One region of the Micromonospora sp. NPDC049201 genome, then DNA from elsewhere that is predicted to be linked to it. Evidence: riboswitches for the same ligand, from Rfam matches in the RefSeq annotation. Region 1 holds a riboswitch; the other holds the start of a gene.

Region 1 (6,988 bases):
GCGCAGGCTGGGCGCGTACCCGCCGGCGAGGGAGACGTGCACGTCCTCCCAGTCACACCAGTCGCGCGCCGCCCGCTCCCGCACTGCCGGGTCGGGGTCGTTGACCAGTCGGGCGTACGTGGCGGCCAGGTCGCCGTCCCGCTCGGCCTCGGGCACCCCGTCGCGGAACCGCGCCCACTCCTGCGGGAACACCCGACCCATGTCCCGGGTCACCCACTCGATCTCGCGGCGGGTGTTGGCCACCACGCTGAACAGCACCAGCGCGGTTACCCGCCCCGGGTGCGCCTGCGCGTACGCCAACGACAGCGCCGAGCCCCACGACGCGCCGCACAGCAGCCACCGGTCCACGCCCAGGTGCACGCGCAGCGCCTCCATGTCGGCCACCAGGTGGCCGGTGGTGTTCACCGACAGGTCGGTCGCCGGGTCGGCGGCCGACGGGGTGCTGCGCCCGCAGCCGCGCTGGTCGAACAGCACGACCCGGTAGGCGGCCGGGTCGAACAACCGCCGCCACGACGCGTCGGCGCCCGAGCCGGGACCGCCGTGCACCACCAACGCCGGCCGGCCGGCCGGATTGCCGCAGGTCTCCCAGTAGACGCGCTGGCCGTCGCCGACGTCCAGGTGCCCCGACGCGTACGGCTCGATCGGTGGATACATGCCCCAGGTCCTCCCCACACCAGAAACAACAGCGCTGTTACATTAACGGATGTGACCGCCCCCCACCGCGACGCCCTCGGCACCCTGCTACGCCACGTCCTGGAACTGCTCGACGGCGACGTCGCCGCCGTCCACGACCGACTCGGCCTCACCGACTACCGGCCCCGCTACTCACCCCTGGTCCGCGCCCTGGTCACCGACGGACCACTACCCATCCGCGACCTCGCCGCCCGCGTCGGCGTCACCCACTCCGCCGCCAGCCAGACCGTCGCCGGCATGCGCCGCGCCGGCCTGGTCACCCTCACCCCCGGCACCGACGCCCGCCACCGCATCGTCACCCTCACCGACCGCGCCCGCACGCTGCTGCCCGCCGTCGAAGCCGAATGGGCCGCCACCACCGCCGCCATGCGCCACCTCGACACCGAACTGCCCGTACCCCTCGCCGACGAGCTGTACGCCGTACTCACCGCCCTGCGCCACCGCCCACTACGCGACCGCATCGCCGACACCGGCCTGCTCCCACCGGCGGGTGGAACCCCCGCACCGGTAAGCAACGGATAGCCTTCCGGGCATGACTATGCGCCCGATCCGGATCATCGGCGACCCCGTCCTGCGCACCCCCAGCGAACCCGTCACCACCTTCGACACCGAACTACGCGCCCTCGTCGCCGACCTGATGGACACCCTGCTCGGCGCCCCCGGCCGCGCCGGCGTCGCCGCCCCCCAGATCGGCGTCAACACCCAGGTCTTCGTCTACGACGCCGACGGCCACCGCGGCCACCTCGTCAACCCCACCCTGGAACTGTCCGAAGACCTCCAGGACGACGACGAGGGCTGCCTGTCCATCCCCGGCCTCTACTTCCCGACCCCCCGCGCGCTGCACGCCACCGCCCACGGCTACGACCAGCACGGCGAACCCCTCACCATCACCGGCAGCGGCTTCCTCGCCCGCGCCCTGCAACACGAAACCGACCACCTACGCGGTCGCCTCTACGTCGACACCCTGCGCGGCGACACCCGCCGCCGCGCACTCCGGGAGATCCGCGCCGGCCGCTTCGACTCACCCAGCCGAGACCGCTGACACCCCAGCCCCTGCTCAGCCAGGCAACCGGGTCAACGCACACTCGGTGAACCCGGCCACCGGAGTGAAACCCAACCGCTCGTACAACCGCACCGCCGCGACGTTGTCCACCCGCACGTTCAACGTCACATGATCCACCGACGCCCGCAGCCGCGCGCACAACGCCGCCACCACACCCGCCCCCAGACCACGCCCCCGCACCGCCGGATGCGTCGTCACGTTCCCCACCGCCGCCACCCGCCACCGCGGCGAGAACACGTGCACCCCCGCCACCGCCACCAACCGACTACCCGCACGCACCCCCACGTACTGACCGGTGTCCACCATCCGCGCGTCGAACCAGTTCCCCGGATACGCCACCGCGTACAACTCCCGCAACAACGGCAGATCCGCCCGCCCCAACGGCTCACCCACCGCCGGCACCGCCGCCAACCGCCCCGGATCCGTCAACGCCATCCGCACATGCGCCGCCGCGTCCGACACCGCGTACCACCGCGCCACCGTCGCCTCCAGACCAGGGGACAGGTGCGCCCACAACCGCGCCGGCAACACCGGCGCCGCCGCCACCAGCAACCCCGACAACGCCGCCACCCGATCCGGCGCCCCGAACGCCAACAACGTCGGCAACTCCACCCCGTGGTACAGCAACACCACCTCGTCACCCGACCGGAACCACGACGTGTACGGCCAGAAGAAATCGTCCAGATCACCCAACTGGTAGGCGTGCAACACCGGATCCCGACCCAACAACCCGGCCAGCACCGCCCGGTCGTGCTCCGCCCGCACCACCATCACCGCACCGCCACCCACTGGTCGTAACCCAACCGCGCCACCAACGCCACCACCACCACCAACAACACCACCCGCACGAACCCCGCACCCCGCCGCAACGCCATCCGCGCGCCCACCACCGCCCCGGCCACGTTGCACACCGCCATCGCCGCCCCCAACAACCACCACACATGCCCCGTCACCCCGAACACCACCAGCGCCCCCAGATTCGTGCCCGCGTTCACCACCTTCGCCATCGCCGACGCGTGCACGAAATCCGCACCCACCAACGCCGTGAACGCCAACACCAGGAACGTGCCCGTACCCGGACCGATCAACCCGTCGTACAACGCCACCCCCAACCCCGCCACCGCCACCGCCACCACCACCCGCCGCCGGGTCCGCCGCGACGGCGACGCCACCACCCCCAACCGCGGCCGGGTCAGCACGAACACCGCCACCGCCACCAACACCACCAACACCACCGGCCGGTACGCCCCCGCCGGCACCGCCCCCGCCAACGCCGCACCCAACCCCGCCGTCACCACCGCCAACCCCGCCGCCGGACCCGCCACCGCCCAGTCCAGCCTCGTCCGCCGCGCATACGTCACCGCCGCCGTCGACGTACCGAAGATCGCCGCCAACTTGTTCGTCCCCAACGCCGTCGCCACCGGCACCCCCGGCGCCGCCAGCAACAACGCCGGCAACAACAGCAACCCGCCACCACCCACCACCGCGTCCACCCACCCGGCCAACGCGGCAGCGGCCAGCAACGTCACCAACGACCCGGCATCCACGGCCGCATTCTGCCCACCCCGCCACCACCCGCGAGCACCCCTGTGGCCAGCCTCACCGCCCCCGACGACGCCGCACCCACAACCCGACCGACGCCACCGCCACGAACACCAGCACCGAACAACACAACAGCTTCACCATCCGACCAGCCTGCCACCACCACGTAGGGTGTGCAGGTGCGCCTGGCCACCTTCAACCTGCTGCACGGCCGCTCCCTCACCGACGGGCTCGTCGACCCCGACCGACTCGCCGCCGCCGTCACCGCCCTCGACGCCGACGTGCTCGCCCTCCAGGAAGTCGACCGCGACCAGACCCGCAGCGGCAAACTCGACCTCACCGCCCTCGCCGCCCGCGCCCTGCACGCCGACCACCACCGCTTCGCCGCCGCCGTCGTCGGCACCCCCGGCGAACACTTCCGCCCCCTCACCCACGACGACGACGGCCACGGCGAACCCCTCTACGGCGTCGGCCTCATCAGCCGCCACCCCGTCCGCTCCTGGCAGGTCACCCGCCTACCCGCCGCACCCGTCCGCTCACCCATCCACATCCCCGGCCACCGCGGCGGACTCGTCCTGCTCCGCGACGAACCCCGCGTCGTCCTCGCCGCCGTCCTCGACACCCCCCACGGCCCACTCACCGTCGCCGCCACCCACCTGTCCTTCGTCCCCGGCTGGAACATGTGGCAACTACGCCGCGTCGTGCGCGCCCTGCGCGCGCTGCCCGCCCCGCGCATCCTGCTCGGCGACCTCAACCTCCCCGCCGGCGCCGCCGCCGCGCTGTCACGCTGGCGCCCCCTGGGCCGACTCCCCACCTACCCGGCCGGACAACCCCGCGTCCAACTCGACCACATCCTCGCCGACCCCCACCACCTCGACCGGCTCCCACCCGTCACCGCCGTCGACACCCCAGCCTCCACCGTCTCCGACCACCGACCCCTCATCGTCGACCTCGGCTGACCCTCACCCCACGCCGGTCTGCCGCTGGGCCGCGCGCACCGCGTTGCGGAACAACATCGCCACCGTCGTCGGACCCACCCCACCCACCCGCGGCGTGATCGCACCCGCCACCCGCGCACACGACTCGTCCACATCCGGCAACAACCGCCGCCCCTCATACCGCACCCCACCCCCGACCACCACCGCGCCCGGGCGCACATGCTCCGGCCGCACGATCCCCGGCACCCCCGCCGCCGCCACCAGGATCTCCGCCCGCCGCGTGTACCGAGGCCAGTCCGCCACCCCCGTGTGCACCACCGTCACCGCCGCGTTCGCCGTCGGCCGCTTCTGCGCCAACAACATCGCCAACGGCCGACCCAACGTCGCACCCCGACCCAACACCACCACCTCCCGGCCCGACACCGGCACCTGGTGGAACGCCAACAACGCCTCGATCCCCGCCGGCGTACACGGCAACGGCCCCGGCAACCCCAACGCCAACCGACCCATGTTCACCGGATGCATGCCGTCGACGTCCTTGTCCGGATCCACCTCGGCGAGGGCCCGGTCGTAGTCCAGACCCCCCCGGAATCGGATGCTGCACCAGCACCCCGTGCACCGCCGAGTCGGCGTTGAAATCCGCCACCACCGCATGCAGATCCGCCTGCGACGCCGACGCCGGCAGGTGCACGTGCGGCGACGCGAACCCCAACGCCGCCGCCTGCCGCTGTTTGATCCGGATATAACCCGCGCTCGCGTCGTCGTCACCCACCAACACCGTCGCCAACGCCGGCGTCACCCCCACCGCACGCAGCTCCGCCACCGACGCGGCCACCTCGTCCAACACCCGCTCCGCCACCGGCCCACCCGGCAACAACCGCGCCGACGAACCCGCAACCACCGAAGAAGAAGACATGCGGCACCTCGCCCGCGGAGGCCCAGGCGGTCGACCCCCACGACGAGCTCCCCGATGGTTCACCCATCCCCGTGCCGCCAGTCGCGTCCCCCACACCCTGCCACAGCGCGCGCCACGATCGCATCCACCACCGACTGCCACCCCGGCAACGACGCCAACACCGCGTCCGCGCGCCGCCGCCGATCCGCCGCCGACACCACCTGAAGATCCGCCAACACCGCCACCAACCCCGGCCGCAACGCCCGCTCCCGCTCCGGCGCCACCACCCCCAACACCGCCAGACACCGCGCGTACGTCACCACCACCCAGAACATCGCCTCCCGGTGCCGCCCCGCCGCCACCAACGCCGCCCCACCGTCGAACACCACCGGCCGCCCCGCCACCGCCAGATCCGCCCCGAACGCGAACCCCTCCCGCGGCATCCGCGCCACCTCGTCGAACACCACCGCCAACCCGGCCAGATGCTCCCGCACCCGCGCCGCGCCCACCCCGCCCCCGTCCACCGCCGCCAGCAGCCGCGGATACCGCACGCCGAACCCGAACCGCGTCAACACCTCCGACGCCCGCACGAACCGCCGTCGCACCGTCGGATCCACCAACCCCGCCACCGCCGGCCACACCGCCAACAGCGACGTCGGGAACACCCACGCCAACACCTGCTCCGCCAGCGGCGCCCCGGCGTCCAACCCCCGCAACCCGTCCTCGATCCGCCGCCGCACCCCCGCGCACCGCCGCCGCACCCACACCGGATCCGCGTACCCCACCGCCACCCGCCGCCGCACCGCCGCCAACCGCCCCGACGGATCCGCGATCACCGCATCGGTACGGAACATCGGCGCGAACACCCACGACCCCAGCACGTCCTCCGGCTCACCCACCTCCGCCCAGGTGACCGAACTGACCTCCAACAACACCCCCCGATGCACGAACTTGCCCACCTTCACGCCGGGGGAGTCCCGCACCAGCAGCACGTCCACGTCCGACCACACCGGCAACTCCGCGTCGCCCGGCAACCCCACCGTCGAGCCACTGAACCACGCCCCCTCGACCGACGGATCCGCCCGCATCCGGTCCCGCACCCAGTCGACCGCCACCGCCCGCGCCGCATCCACCCGCATCCGACCGATCCTGCCACCACCACAACCACCGGCCGCACACCCACAGTTGCCGATCGGACACGAAGCGTGGACCATCGACGACAGTAACTGTCGGTCGGATCGTGTGGGGCGATGCGCAATGGCGGACTACTTCCCGATACTCCACGGCCGCGCCGGCGAGTTCGACGCCCTCGACCACGTCCCCGACGACCTGGCGCCCCACCTCCTCCCCATCTTCGACGTCGCCGCCACCACGCACGGGCCCATCCACGACGCCCACACCTTCAGCCAGCACGCCCGACGCACCGTCCCCCGCGACATGACCATCGCCGTCGACGCCCACCGCCTACCGGACCCCGCCACCGGACTCCGACGACCACTGCCCGACATCGCCGAAGACCTGCACCAGTGGGGCAACCCGATGCTGCCCGTCGCCCACCCCCACGACAGCCCCGCCCGACTGGCCGACATCCGCGACGCCGCCGCCCTGCACGGCCACGGCGCCGTCCTGCGACTCGACCACACCGACGACGACGCCGAAAACCGCGCCAACCGCCTCCTGTCCGCCACCGACCTGCGCGCCGAACACGCCGTCCTGCTCCTCGACGCCGCCCACCTGCGCTCCGAACACGACCTCACCCGAGCCGAACCACTGGTCCGCAAACACCTCTCCTGGACCCAGCGGCACCCCTGGAAAGCCGTCGTCGTCGCCGCCGGAGCAATGCCCCGCAGCATCGCC
Region 2 (6,988 bases), on a different contig from region 1:
GCGACCTGCTGGGCGGCCTGATCGCCGACGCGGACGTGGTGGCGGTCGGCCCCGGACTGACCGACATCGACGCCACCCGGGAACTGCTGCGCCTGGTGCTGGACACGGCCGACCGGGAGACCGCCCTGGTGCTCGACGCGTACGCGCTCGGCGCGCTCAGCCACGAGCCGGACCTGCTGGCCGGCTCCGGCCGCCGGGTGGTGCTCACGCCGAACCTCACCGAGGCCCGCCACCTGCTCGGCCGGGACCCCGGTGACGACCTCGACGCCGAGGCGGTGGAGCTGGCCGGCCGGTACGACGCGGTGGTCTCGCTGTACGGGCACATCGCCACCCCGGACGGCCGGGCCTGGCGGGAGGAGAGCGGCGACGCCGGGTTGGGCACCTCCGGCAGCGGCGACGTGCGGGCCGGGCTCCTCGCCGGGCTGCTCTCCCGCGGCGCCGACCCGGCGCAGGCGGCGTGCTGGGCGGCGTTCGCGCACGCGGTCAGCGGGCAACGGCTGGTGCCCCGCTACGGCCGGATCGGCTTCCTGGCCCGTGAGCTGCTCGACGAGATCCCGTACACGATCGCGACGGTCTGACGGCCGACACGCGGTGACGAGGGTGTGTGTAACACCACACGACATCCGCGCGCCGATCCGGTGAAGGGCGTGCAGTCTGCGCGTCCTCCACCGGATCGGCCCCCTGGGAGTACGTGTGAACAATCTTCGTCGCAAGACACTGGCCGCCGCGTCCGCCGTGACGCTCGGCGCCGGTCTCGCCGTCACCGGCGGCCTGGCGCCGGCGGCAGCCGCCGGGCCGGAGACGTCGTACCTGGTCCTCGCCCCGCAGGGCGCCACCACCGGCAAGGCCGCCGCCCGGGTGGCCGCCGCCGACGGCACCGTGGTGGCCGCCTACGACCAGATCGGCGTGCTGGTCGCCCGCTCGACCAACCCGGACTTCGCCGCCCGGGTGGCCGGCGCGGGCGTCGAGTCGGTCGCCTCCACCGCCGGCCTGGGCACCGCCCTCGACGAGGGCGAGACCGTCGAGGTCTCGGCGGCGCAGGTCGCCGACGCCACCGGCGACCCCACCCGGGAGCCGCTCTACGGCCAGCAGTGGGACATGGACATGATCCACGTCCCGCAGGCCCACGCGGTGACCACCGGCCGCCCGGACGTCGTCGTCGGCGTCCTGGACAGCGGCATCTCCAGCACCCACCCGGACCTGGCGACCCAGATCGCCAAGGACAAGAGCACGTCCTGCGTCGGCGGCGTCACCGACACCACCGAGGCGGCGTGGAACCCGACCAACAGCGACCACGGCACGCACGTGGCCGGCACCATCGCCGCGGCGATCAACGGCGTCGGCGTCACCGGCGTCGCGCCGGGGGTCAAGGTGGCCGCCGTCAAGGTGGTCAACAACGACGGCTACATCTTCCCGGAGGCCGCGGTCTGCGGGTTCCTCTGGGCCGCCGACCACGGGATGCGGCTGACCAACAACAGCTACTACATCGACCCGTGGGAGCTGAACTGCCGCAACGACGCGCGGCAGCGCCCGGTGTGGCAGGCCGTGCAGCGGGCGATCCGCTACTCGCAGTCCAAGGGCGTGCTCAACGTGGCGTCCGCCGGCAACTCGAACTACGACCTCGCTCACAAGATCACCGACACCGGCAGCCCGAACAACGGGACGCCGGAGGAGCGCGAGAACCTGACCAACGCCTGCCTCGACCTGCCGGCCGAGGCGCCCGGCGTGGTGACCGTGGCCGCGGTGGGGCCGACCGGCGCGAAGAGCTACTACTCCTCGTACGGGCAGGGCGTGATCGACGTGACGGCGCCGGGCGGCGACACCCGGTTCCGGACCCAGGGCGCGCGCTCCACGTCGACCGACGGCATCCTGTCGACCACCTTCAACACCGTCACCCGCACCAACGGGTGGGGGTACAAGCAGGGCACGTCGATGTCCGGCCCGCACGCCACCGGCGTCGCGGCGCTGGCGCTGTCGGCGCACCCGGGCATGACCCCGGGCCAGCTGTCGTCGTTCCTGGAGCGCACGGCCACCGCCCAGCCCTGCCCGGCGGGCGTCTACAACCCGGTCCCGCTGATCCCGACGGGCCCGAACGCGTACGACGCGACCTGCTCCGGTGGGGCGCGTAACGGGTTCTACGGCGCCGGCGTCGTCGACGCGTACACCGTGGTGAGGTAACCGACCGCACCCGCGGACCGGGCCCGGCGTGATCGCCGGGCCCGGTCTGTTTGTCCTGGTCGGACGCCGGGTAGGGGGGCCAGATCAGTCGACCTAGGAGGTAATCCGGTGTCCACCGACGCGATCGTCCTGCTCAAGGAGGACCACAAGGAGATCCGCCGCCTGTTCAAGGCGTTCCAGGACGCCGAGGACGGGCCGGCGAGCCGACGCGGGAAGGTCGTCACGCAGATCCTCGAGGCGCTGACGGTGCACACCTACCTGGAGAACGAGGTGATGTACCCGGAGGTCCGCAAGCTGGTCCCGGACGTCGAGGACGACATCCTCGAGTCGTACGAGGAACACCACGTGGCGGACGTGCTCTGCCTCGAACTGCACGCCATGGACGCCGACGACGAGCGGTTCGTGGCCAAGACGACGGTGCTGATGGAGAACGTGCTGCACCACGTCGAGGAGGAGGAGCAGGAGTGGTTCCCGAAGGTGCGCGAGGCGCTCGGCCGGAACCAGCTCCAGGAGATCGGCCAGCGCATGCTGGACCTGCGGCCGACGGCGCCGAAGACGCCGACCGCCCCGAAGGCGCTGAAGAAGGCACGCGACGCCGTGGACGCCTGACGCACCGGTGAGAAGGGGCCCCTTCTCGACGCGAGGCGTTAGGAAGGGGCCCGTCCTTACACCGGGGGCGGGCGGATAGGATCGGCACGGGCCGTGACTGGCGCGTGGAGATGGAGCACCATCGGGGAGCGGCCTCGTCATGAGGACGCATGCCGAGCGCCTGGGCCTTCCGCACGTCACCAGGAGGTCGCATGTCGCACAACGCCGAGTCCACCGCCTTCCGCAGCGCGCTGGAGGTGATCCGCGCCGTCGAGCCGCGGGTGGCGGACGCCATCGGGGCGGAGTTGACCGACCAGCGCGAGTCGCTGAAGTTGATCGCCAGCGAGAACTACGCCTCCCCCGCGACGCTGCTGGCGATGGGCAACTGGTTCAGCGACAAGTACGCCGAGGGCACCGTCGGTCGTCGCTTCTACGCCGGCTGCCAGAACGTCGACACCGTCGAGGCGCTCGCCGCCGAGCACGCCCGGGAGCTGTTCGGGGCCGCCCACGCGTACGTGCAGCCGCACTCCGGCATCGACGCCAACCTGGTCGCCTTCTGGGCGATCCTGGCCGACCGGGTCGAGTCCCCCGCGCTGAAGAAGGCGCAGAAGCGCCACGTCAACGACCTGACCGAGGAGGACTGGTTCGCGCTGCGCCGGGAGTTGGGCGACCAGCGGATGCTCGGCATGTCGCTTGACGCCGGCGGCCACCTCACCCACGGTTTCCGGCCCAACATCTCCGGCAAGATGTTCGACCAGCGCAGCTACGGCACCGACCCGGCCACCGGTCTGATCGACTACGACAAGGTGGCCGAGGCGGCCCGCGAGTTCCGGCCGCTGATCCTGGTCGCCGGCTACTCGGCGTACCCCCGGAAGGTCAACTTCCGGATCATGCGGGAGATCGCCGACGAGGTCGGCGCGACGTTCATGGTCGACATGGCGCACTTCGCCGGCCTGGTCGCCGGCAAGGTCTTCACCGGCGACTTCGACCCGGTGCCGCACGCGCACATCGTCACCACCACCACGCACAAGTCGCTGCGCGGGCCGCGCGGCGGCATGGTGCTCTGCGGCCCGGAGCTGGCCGACCAGGTCGACCGGGGCTGCCCGATGGTGCTCGGCGGCCCGCTGCCGCACGTGATGGCCGCCAAGGCGGTGGCGCTGGCCGAGGCGCGGCGCCCCGACTTCGCCGACTACGCCCAGCGGATCGTGGACAACGCGCAGGCGCTCGCCGACGGCCTGCTGCGCCGGGGCGCGTCGCTGGTCACCGGCGGCACCGACAACCACCTGGTGCTCATCGACGTGTCCGGCTACGGCCTGACCGGCCGGCAGGCCGAGCAGGCGCTGCTGGACTCCGGCATCGTGACGAACCGCAACGCGGTGCCGCAGGACCCGAACGGCGCGTGGTACACCTCCGGCATCCGGATCGGCACGCCGGCGCTGACCACCCGGGGGCTGGGCGCCGCCGAGATGGACGCGACCGCCGAGCTGATGCACACCGTGCTCGACCGCACCAGCCCCGGCACCGGCCCCGACGGCTCCCCGTCCAAGGCGAAGTACGTCCTGGACCCGGCGGTGGCCGAGCAGGTCGGCAAGCAGGCCGCCGACCTGCTCGCCCCGTTCCCCCTCTACCCCGAGGTGACCCTGGCCTGAACCCACCCACCCACCCCCACCCCCCACCCACCGTCATCGAAGTTGATCAAGAAGTTTGCGTCGGCCGGCACGCCGGAACTGACGCAAACTCCTTGATCAACAAAAGGGGGTGGGTGGGGCGGGTGGGGGGCGGGGGGCGGGGGTGGGGGGGTCAGCGCAGGGGGCGCTTGAGGTGGTAGCGGTGCACCTCGGTGCTGCCCTGCACGTTGTTCACGTCCTCGGCGGCGGTGACCAGCTCCCAGCCCTCCCGGCCGACGCGGTTGAGGTGCGCGACCGCGGTGTCGCCGTACGCGGTCACGTCGGTGCGGGACCCGTCCGGCCCGTACCAGACGAACGAGACGTGGAAATTCCGGCCCTGCCCCTGATAGCGGCGGACCAGCAACGCGTACTCCCAGGCAACCATCCGTCCATTATCAACGGACACCGGGTCGCCGGGGAACACGGGTGGTGCCGGAACCACGACCCTGCGGGGTCAGGCCGGCGCGCCCACCGCGGCCGTGGTGTCCGCGACCAGCGCCGCGAGCCGGTCCAGGCCCACGTCGATCTGCGCCGGGGTGACCGCGCTCACCGACAGTCGCAACGCGTTCACCGGCGTGCCGGCGTCGTAGAAGTGCGCCATCGGGGTCCAGAGCACGGCGTACTCCCGGGCGGAGCGGTGCAGCAGCGCGTCGTCGACCGGGAACGGCACGGTGACCACCACGAAGAAACCGCCGGCCGGCACGGTCCAGCCCACCGGCCCGCCGGCCGGGAAGCGGCGGGCCAGGCCGTCGACCAGGTGGCGCAGGTTGCGGGCGTACGCGGCCCGCTCCCGGACGTTCGCGGCGACAAGTGAACAGTCGTGCGCCAGCAGCGCGCCGCCGATCACCGCCTGGCTGATCGGGGACGTGTTCACCGTGACCATGCTCTTGATCTTGGCGAGCTGGTCGGCGAGTGGGCCGACCGTGCCGTCCGCGCCGCCCACCCGCTGGTCGGCGACCACGTAGCCGACCCGCGCGCCGGGCAGCACGGTCTTGGCGAACGAGCCGAGATAGACCACCCGGCGCGCGGTGTCCAACGCCTTGAGCGTGGGACGGCGGTCCACGCCGGCGGCCGGGAACAGGCCGTACGGGTTGTCCTCGATCAGCAGCAGCTCCTCCTCGGCGGCCAGGTCGAGCAGCCGGCGGCGCTGGGCGGTGTCCATGCTGACCCCGGACGGGTTCGCGAAGTCCGGCATCACGTAGCAGGCGCGCGGGCGCAACCCCTCGGCGCGGGCCCGACGCACCCCGGCCCGCAGGTCGGCCAGGTCGACGCCGTCCGGGCCGCCGGCCACCGGACGCACCGGCAGGTCGACCAGGCGGGCCGCGCCGGTCAGCCCGACGTACGTGGGCGCCACCGCGAACAGCACGTCGGCCGGGTCGGCCCGCAACGCGCGCAGCACCAGGAACATCGCCTCCTGGCAGCCGACCGTCACCACGATCGTCTCCGGGTCGACGGTGAGCCCCTCGTCGACGGCGAGGTGGCGGGCGATGAGGTGGTGCACGATGCCCTTGGTCCGGCCGTACTGCAACAGCGTCCGGTCCACCTGGGCCGGGCTCAGCCCCAGGTCGTCGGCGAGGTGCGCGCGGAACCGGTCCAGGTGGCCGGGCAGCAGCGCCGAGTCGAAGAACTCCTCGTACGGCCGACCGGCGGCCAGCGACACCGCGTCGGGATAGTGCTGTGCCACCTCGTTGAGGAAGTTCATCGAGTTCAACGCCGGGTCGCCGACGCTGCCGTGCAGCGCCTCGACGGTCAGGTCCACCGGTTCCACGTCAGGCTCCGATCCGGGTGCGCAGCCGCCGGGCCGAGGCCGGGTCGGGGCAGCCGCTGAGGATGAGCGCGTCCCGCAGCTCGGCGGCGAGCAGCGCCAGGGCGGCCTCGGCGCCGGCCCGGCCGCCGGCCGCGAGCGCCCAGAGCAGCGGCCGGCCGACCAGCACGCCGGCCGCGCCGAGCGCGAGCGCGCGCAGCACGTCGACGCCGCCGCGGATGCCGCTGTCCAGCAGCACCGCGCACCGCTCCCCCACCGCGTCGACCACCTCCGGCAGCACGTCCGCGCTGGCCGGGGCGGCGTCGAGCTGCCGGCCGCCGTGGTTGGAGACCACCACCGCGTCCACGCCGGCGTCCGCCGCGCGGACCGCGTCGCGTGCGTCCAGGATGCCCTTGACCAGCAACGGCACCGGGGTACGCGCGCGCAGCCAGCCCAGGTCCGCCCAGCTCACCGCCGGGGCGAAGACCGCGCCGGTGTGCACCGCCACCGCCGAGACGCCGGGCGTGCCCTGGTGGGCCAGGTCGTCCCGGCCGCCGGGCAGGTTGGCGGCGGTGACGTGCGCCGGCAGCGTGAAGCCGTTGCGCACGTCGCGCAGGCGCCGGCCGAGCACCGGCACGTCCACGGTGAGCATCACCGCCGCGCAGCCCGCGCCCAGCGCCCGGTCCAGCAGCTCCGCCACCAGTCCCCGGTCGCGCAGCCAGTAGAGCTGGAACCACACCGTTCCGCCGGCCGCGGCGATCTCCTCGATCGGTGTGCTGGACAGGGTGCTGGCCACGTAGGGCACGCCCGC

The links. Region 1 has a riboswitch for ZMP and ZTP ahead of ACZ6O5_RS13835 (bifunctional 5,10-methylenetetrahydrofolate dehydrogenase/5,10-methenyltetrahydrofolate cyclohydrolase). Riboswitches for the same ligand answer to the same signal wherever they lie in the genome.
Region 2: another riboswitch for ZMP and ZTP. It lies ahead of ACZ6O5_RS02785 (glycine hydroxymethyltransferase); the one in region 1 lies ahead of ACZ6O5_RS13835 (bifunctional 5,10-methylenetetrahydrofolate dehydrogenase/5,10-methenyltetrahydrofolate cyclohydrolase).

What each region holds. Positions count from the first base shown of each region.
Region 1 is NZ_JBVJHM010000005.1:405,316-412,303, reverse strand. Features, by position in the region: gene pip (prolyl aminopeptidase) at 1-654, opposite strand, end outside; gene ACZ6O5_RS13860 (MarR family winged helix-turn-helix transcriptional regulator) at 706-1,215, shown strand; gene def (peptide deformylase) at 1,226-1,735, shown strand; gene ACZ6O5_RS13850 (GNAT family N-acetyltransferase) at 1,751-2,527, opposite strand; gene ACZ6O5_RS13845 (sulfite exporter TauE/SafE family protein) at 2,527-3,303, opposite strand; gene ACZ6O5_RS13840 (endonuclease/exonuclease/phosphatase family protein) at 3,478-4,257, shown strand; partial or broken gene ACZ6O5_RS13835 (bifunctional 5,10-methylenetetrahydrofolate dehydrogenase/5,10-methenyltetrahydrofolate cyclohydrolase) at 4,261-5,152, opposite strand; ZMP/ZTP riboswitch at 5,166-5,247, opposite strand; gene ACZ6O5_RS13830 (hypothetical protein) at 5,212-6,270, opposite strand; gene ACZ6O5_RS13825 (beta family protein) at 6,389-6,988, shown strand, end outside.
Region 2 is NZ_JBVJHM010000001.1:688,996-695,983, reverse strand. Features, by position in the region: gene ACZ6O5_RS02800 (NAD(P)H-hydrate dehydratase) at 1-578, shown strand, start outside; gene ACZ6O5_RS02795 (S8 family peptidase) at 694-2,178, shown strand; gene ACZ6O5_RS02790 (hemerythrin domain-containing protein) at 2,287-2,787, shown strand; ZMP/ZTP riboswitch at 2,871-2,960, shown strand; gene ACZ6O5_RS02785 (glycine hydroxymethyltransferase) at 2,979-4,415, shown strand; gene ACZ6O5_RS02780 (hypothetical protein) at 4,567-4,818, opposite strand; gene ACZ6O5_RS02775 (aminotransferase-like domain-containing protein) at 4,888-6,201, opposite strand; gene ACZ6O5_RS02770 (alpha-hydroxy acid oxidase) at 6,203-6,988, opposite strand, start outside.